DNA from 2 places in the Holdemania sp. 1001302B_160321_E10 genome. Region 2 is predicted to be linked to the other one. Evidence: a T-box and tRNA genes for the amino acid it is inferred to sense, from the RefSeq annotation. Region 2 holds a T-box; the other holds one or more tRNA genes.

Region 1 (3,422 bases), on a different contig from region 2:
TCGAATCAGTCAAGTTGGAAGCCGAAGAAAATGGGCTGAATGCTGAACAGATCGACAGTATCAAGCCAGACAATGACAGCACGCAGGTAAATGATGACGACACTGATAAACTCTGTACAGTCATCATCAAGCTGTATAAAGAAAACAAAACAGTGGAAGAAGCCGATGAATATACCGGGCTTCCGATAAAAAAAGAAGTCAAAGCTGTAAAGTTCCTGAAAACGGTCGGTGACATCATCCTAAAAGAAGAAGTCGACACTGGGATGACATTGTACCCGATCGCCTATATGAACTGGGAGGAGCAAAAGAATTGCTATCACGGACAGTCACCGATAACAGGGCTGATCCCAAACCAAATCTTTGTTAATAAGCTGTTTGCAATGTGTATGGTCTTTGTCATAAACAATGGCTTCCCTAAGCTGCTTTATGATTCTGGCAAAGTTGCTGAGATCACAAATGCAGTTAATGACGCAATCGCAATCGAACGGATGGACTTGGCTGGCGATTTGCTCAGATACACGCAAACGCCAGATTTCAGCAATCAAATCCTTCAGCTGATCGACACCTGCATCAATTATACCCGCGACTTTATGGGCGCTTCAGACGCAGCGCTGGGTAATGTTAAGCCTGACAATACATCAGCAATCATTGCGACACAACAGGCAACAGCGATTCCGCTCGAAAATCAGCGGCTGAACTTTTTTGATTTTGTCGAGGATAGTGTTCGGATCATGGTGGACATGATGGCAGCCTATTACGGCACCCGTCAGGCAAAAATTGAAAGCGAAGATGATATGCAAGGCGGCATTATTGATCTTGACTTTTCGGCGCTGCGCGAAATGAACTATGACCTGAACGTAGATATCGGAACAAGCAGTTATTGGTCGGAGTTGGTTCAGGCTCAGACGATGGACAATCTATTAACCAAAGGCGTAATTCAGGACGCAGTGACATATCTGGAAAATATCCCGGATCACATGGTTAAAAATAAGCAAAAACTGATCGACAGCATTAAAAAGAAGCAGATCGAACAGGAACAGCAAGCCCAAGCAATGGCCTTGGCGCAAGCCGGAATTGATCCGGAAGCAATGCAGCAGTCACCAGCTGACGCTGGACTGATATAAAAAGGAGAGAAAAGAAAATGAAGTACATTCACATTGAAATTGTTGAAGCAGAACCAACAAAAGCCAGCCATAGCACAGAGAAGATTACTGAAGGAGAAAAAGGAATGCTGGTAACCTGCAAGTCTGGGTATAAGCATTTTGTGCCTAAAAAGGTGTTTGACCGTCGTTACCTGCCGATTATCCCAAATCCCAAGCTGACAAAATCAGATGTATCAGTAAGTCAGGACATGGTCGACCGGTTTATTTCTGATGTCGATCCGACAACGTTGAGAGGTAAGACAACGCTTGTACGATGCCGTTTAGTTAATGGCTTTGAAATCAATGAAACCTCAACCTGCGTTGATAAGAGCAACTATGACCAAAGTGTTGGCTGCTCCGTTTGCATGGAGCGGATCGGCAATAAAATCTGGGAGTACCTCGGATTTTTACTGGCGACAGCGGATCATGGATTTGAACGTCCGATGATGTCACCAGAAGTCAGCGAAATTGAGGAATAACACATGCGCGAGCGATCGCGCTTTTTATATGGACTTTTAGCTTAATTGGTAGAGCAATCGCCCCATAAGCGACAGGTTGCAGGTTCAAGCCCTGCAAAGTCCACCATTTATCAATGCGCGAAGCGCAAGAAAGGAGAACCCAATGTTTGAGGAAACCAATCAGACAATGGACACCACAGCAACGCCGGAAGACACCCATTCCGACATCGATTTAGACGATCTCTTTGATTTAGATGACGATGAGGGAAACCAACTTACGGAGGAAGAATCAAGCGAGGACGAAACCCAACAGCAGCCGGAAGATACCGAAACTCAGAAGCCAGAAACCAATGCAGAAAATCAAAAGAAACCCATTTTGACCGTGAAGCACTTGGGAGTAGAAAAGGAACTGAGCGAGGAAGAAGCCCGGGCATTAGCACAGAAAGGCATGGACTATGACCATCTGCGTCAGCAATACGACGGACTAAAGAATTCCGAAGAACTGACCATGCTGGATCAGATGGCGGCAGAGATGGGCATGGATCGTGCCGGTTATATCAAGGCACTTTCCCAGTTTAACCAGAATCAGGCGACAGCTCAGTATGTGGAGGAACTAAAAAAGCAGTACCCGAACACAGACGAAGCCGTGTTGCAGGAGCTGGCTAAGACGCAGCTAACGCAGCGTCAGGAACAGGAAAAGCAAGCCAAACTAACCCAACAGCAGCAGGCAGAGAAGGCACAAAAAGAAGCTTTTGCGGCTCAGTACCAGGCATTTGTCAGTGAGTACCCAGACGTCGATCCTACGAAATTGCCGGATGACGTTATGCAGTCAATGGCGGCAGGGGAAACGATGCTGAGCGCTTATAGAGCCTATGAGCTAAAAAAACTGAAGGCTGATTATGCTGCACTGATCAAAAACAAAGACAACAGTCAAAAAGCGTTGGGCAACGTCAAGGGTAAACCGCAAGACGACGAGGACGCTTTTTTACTTGGCTTTGATAGCTAAAAAAGGAGGAATAAAAAATGGCTATCTTTTTAAGAGAGAAATGGGCAAATAAGGTCGCGGAAACATGGACACGCAGATCAATCTTTGCGGACAAGGCATCATCCGATTATAACTTTGATGGAGTTAAGGATATCTTAATTTCCAGCATTCGCACGCAGTCTTTGAACGATTACGATCGCAATGGTGGCATGAGCCGCTATGGTACGCCGAAAGAAGTGCAGGACGCAGCGCAGCGCTTAACCATGCGCACAGATAAGTCGTTCAGCATGACGATTGACAAAGGTAATAACACAGAGCAGGACATGATCAAAAATGCTGGCAAGGTAGTGCGTAGAGAACTGGAAGAACAGGTTATCCCTTACTTTGACCAGTTAGTCGGTCATGCCTGGGCGACGGGAGCTGGAAAGATCGTAGGCGTAGCCAACGCACTGACGAAGTCGACATTTATCGGCGAGATCAACAAGGCAAAAAGCCACTTTGTTAACAACCATATTCCGTTTAACAATGTCTATCTGTACATCCCAACCTCAATGATGTCCATTTTGGTAACTTGCCCTGAGTTCTTAAACTTGGAAAAGCTGGGAACAAAAGTGCTTGTTAACGGTATGGTTGGCAAGCTGTCAAACTTCCCGATCATTGAAGTTGCCGATCAAGATTTACCGGAAGGCGTGCAGTTCATGATCGCCAAAAAGGAATGCCTGCTGTTTCCGAAAAAAATCTGGGACACAAACATTCATCAGAACCCTCCGGGCATCAGCGGCCACCTGATGGAAGGCCGTTTCATCGGTGATGGCTTTGTTATTGGCGAGAAGGCGC
Region 2 (3,422 bases):
CTCGACGCCTCTTAACTTGGCCGGCGCCAAGTTGGTAATGACGACGACTTTCTTACCGATCATCTGTTCCGGCTTATAGCTGCCCGCGATCCCGCTGACAATCTGCCGCGGCTTTTCTTCACCGATGTCAATCTGAGACACCAACAGCTTATCCGCCTTCGGATGCTTTTCGCAGGACAGAACCTGTCCGACCTTCATTTCAATCTTCGCAAAGTCGTCGATCGTGATCTGCGGCTTCGCCGGCTCCGCTGGTTTTACCGGCGCTTTCTTCGGCTGTTCCGCTTCGATCTTTTCCAGCATTTCCTTTTCGTCAATTCGCGCAAACAGAATCTGCGGCTTCGGCGTTACGTGAATCCCATCTTCCAGCTGACCGAAAGTCAGCACGGAATCATAGCTGCGCTGCTGCGTATTGAGCTGATCGAGAATGGCTTTCGACGTTTCCGGTAAATAACTTTCCAACAGAACGGCCGCAATCCGGATGCTTTCCAGCAGGTTATACAATACGGTAGCCAGACGATCTTTCTTCGTTTCATCCTTGCCCAGCGCCCACGGCATTGTTTCGTCAATATATTTATTGCTTCGGCGCAGCAGAGCGAAAATCTCGTCGATCGCATCCGCAACCCGCAGCTCGTCCATCTTTTTCTGAACATTCGCCGGCGTCGCTTTAGCCAAGGCGATCAGTTCGTCATCAATCGGATCGCTGACGTTTGCGTTATGGACTAACCCGCCGAAATACTTATTGGTCATCGACAGCGTGCGGTTGACCAGATTACCGAGGATATTCGCCAGATCGGAATTGATCCGCTCGATCATTAATTCATAGGTGACCGTGCCATCCTGGGCAAACGGCATTTCATGAAGCATGATGTAGCGCACGGCGTCGACGCCGAAGTAACGAACCAGATCGTCCGCATAGATCACGTTGCCCTTGGACTTGGACATCTTGCCCTCGCCCACTAACAGCCATGGATGACCGAACACCTGCTTCGGCAGCGGCAGATCCAGCGCCATCAGCATGATCGGCCAGTAGATCGTGTGAAAACGCAGAATATCTTTGCCGATCAGATGAACATCCGCCGGCCAGTAATGCTTAAACTTTTCGCCATGATTGCCATCGCAGTCATAACCCAGACCGGTGATGTAGTTGGTCAGCGCGTCGATCCAGACATAGACGACATGCTTCGGATCAAAGTCGACCGGCACGCCCCAGGTAAAGGATGTCCGGGAAACGCAGAGATCCTGTAAACCCGGCTTGATAAAGTTGTTGATCATTTCGTTTTTGCGGGATTCCGGCTGAATGAATTCCGGGTGGTCTTCGATATGCTTCAGCAGGCGATCCGCATATTTGCTCATCCGGAAGAAATAGGCTTCTTCCTTCGCTTTTTCAACTGGCGCACCGCAATCCGGACATTTCCCATCGACGATCTGGCTTTCGGTAAAGAATGATTCGCAAGGCTTGCAATACCAGCCCTCGTATTCTGATTTGTAGATATCGCCCTGATCATACAGTTTCTTAAAGATCTTCTGAACCTGCCGCTCATGATCCGGATCGGTTGTCCGCATAAATTTATCGTAGGACGTATTCATCAGATCCCAGATTTCCTTGATCTGCCCTGCGACCTGATCGACAAACTGCTGCGGCGCTACGCCTGCGGCTTTGGCTTTGTCTTCGATCTTCTGACCGTGTTCATCGGTTCCGGTCTGGAAGAAAACATCGTATCCCAACATTCTCTTATACCGGGCAATGCTGTCGGCCAGAACAATTTCATAGGTATTGCCGATGTGCGGCTTGCCCGACGTGTAGGCTATCGCCGTTGTAATGTAATATTTTTCGCTCATGATAATTCCTCCTTTTTGATAATAAAAAAACGTCCCTGAAAGGACGCTGATTTCGCGCGGTACCACCTTACTTCATATCTTTTCGATATGCGCTTGCTTCTTAACGCGAAGTCACGTCTTATCCTACGCTGTTCGGATAATCAGTTCCAAGACCATGTTCGCTTCTGTTTTCTGTCCTGCTTTCACCGACTCAGGCTCTCTGATTCAGAAAATGGAGAAGCTACTCTTCTTTTCTCTACCTTTACGTTCTTAATTATAGTCACAGAAACTGCCGATGTAAAGCCTTAATCTCGTCTGTCAACGCTTTTTTCTTACGATTGTTTCACTGGTTCTCAATCGCTAAAGCATGATATAATGGTTATCAAAGAGGGATGTGTATAATTATGCAAAAACAAAAGAAGCGCGGTTTCACATTAATCGAGTTAATCGTCGTCGTTGCGATCCTGGTTGCTTTGTTACTCATATTGGTTCCAAGACTCACAGGCTTTACGTCCACTGCGGCTGAAGTCCAGTGTCAGCAGACACGGCAGAAAGTCATGGAAATGTACAATGCTTACCAGATCAAAGGTGAACCGGTGTCGATTGGGGATTTATTAAAGAACAAAGATGATGAATATTTTATTTCCACACCGAAATGCGCGTCGGGAGGAAAATTGACCGCAATCGAAATTAAAGGTGTCGTTACCTTAATCAAATGTTCAAAACATGGCAGCATTGCCAGCGATAATCTGGATTACACGCCGAAAGGAATTCAACAAACGATGATTTCCATCATGCAGGAATTTGTAAAAGATTCAGATCTCATGAAAGAATGTATTGGTTATATGAATAACGATCAAATACGTAAGTTTATGAAAAATGAAATTTATGGAGGGGACTGGCCTTCTTTGGAAAAGGGAGTCGTTGAAACAGCGAAATTGCCATCAGGGGACTATAAGATCCAAATCTGTTTCAATCATAAAAGCTCCTATAATAATCCTACCATGGACAATGCGATCATCTATGCTTCCACAATTCAAGAAGGAAATTGGAATACACGTCTTATTTATAATCCTGATAATAATAAATGGTATACCGGGTCTAATAATATTCAAGTAATGAACAGTACTTGGGATGATATTTGGACTCAAATGCAGGCTAATAATTGGAAGCCTGTCGAATACAGCGAATAAAATTATGACAAATTCATGACATTTCCTGCTTCCTTCAATTTTTTCCTTTTTCAATTTCTCTAATCTTATAGTATCACCCAAAAGGATACATGGAGGATAAAGAAATGAAAAAGATAGTGATGATCATCTTAACCGCAGGTCTGTTATTCGGGGCTGCCGCTTGCCAATCCAAGGAAGACAAAACAACGCCGACACCGGAAGCAACGTCCAGTATGCCGGAGGCAACGCCGGCGGATAAGCCAGAAACCACAGAACCGACAATGGCTCCCGAAGCGAAACAAGGCGAAGAAAAAACCATCACCGGAAAAATCAGCGATATCAAAAATGTCATGTTTATTCTGGATGATGGAAAAGACGCCTATGTTTTCCCGATTGATGAAAATTTCAAAATGGAGGGTATCAAAGATGGTG

What was found. The T-box of region 2 lies ahead of metG (methionine--tRNA ligase). A T-box ahead of a tRNA ligase gene usually reads a tRNA of that ligase, here a tRNA-Met.
Region 1: it encodes a tRNA-Met, which carries the amino acid that the T-box ahead of metG (methionine--tRNA ligase) is inferred to sense. The anticodon was not compared.

Annotation. Positions count from the first base shown of each region.
Region 1 covers NZ_JADNEM010000011.1:17,012-20,433, forward strand. Annotated here, with positions in the region: gene I2D94_RS08265 (hypothetical protein) at 1-1,124, shown strand, start outside; gene I2D94_RS08270 (Gp49 family protein) at 1,142-1,621, shown strand; tRNA gene I2D94_RS08275 (tRNA-Met) at 1,652-1,727, shown strand; gene I2D94_RS08280 (hypothetical protein) at 1,764-2,606, shown strand; gene I2D94_RS08285 (hypothetical protein) at 2,624-3,422, shown strand, end outside.
Region 2 covers NZ_JADNEM010000022.1:40,563-43,984, reverse strand. Annotated here, with positions in the region: gene metG (methionine--tRNA ligase) at 1-1,839, opposite strand, end outside; T-box leader at 1,876-2,084, opposite strand; gene I2D94_RS13105 (prepilin-type N-terminal cleavage/methylation domain-containing protein) at 2,223-3,011, shown strand; gene I2D94_RS13100 (DUF1344 domain-containing protein) at 3,116-3,422, shown strand, end outside.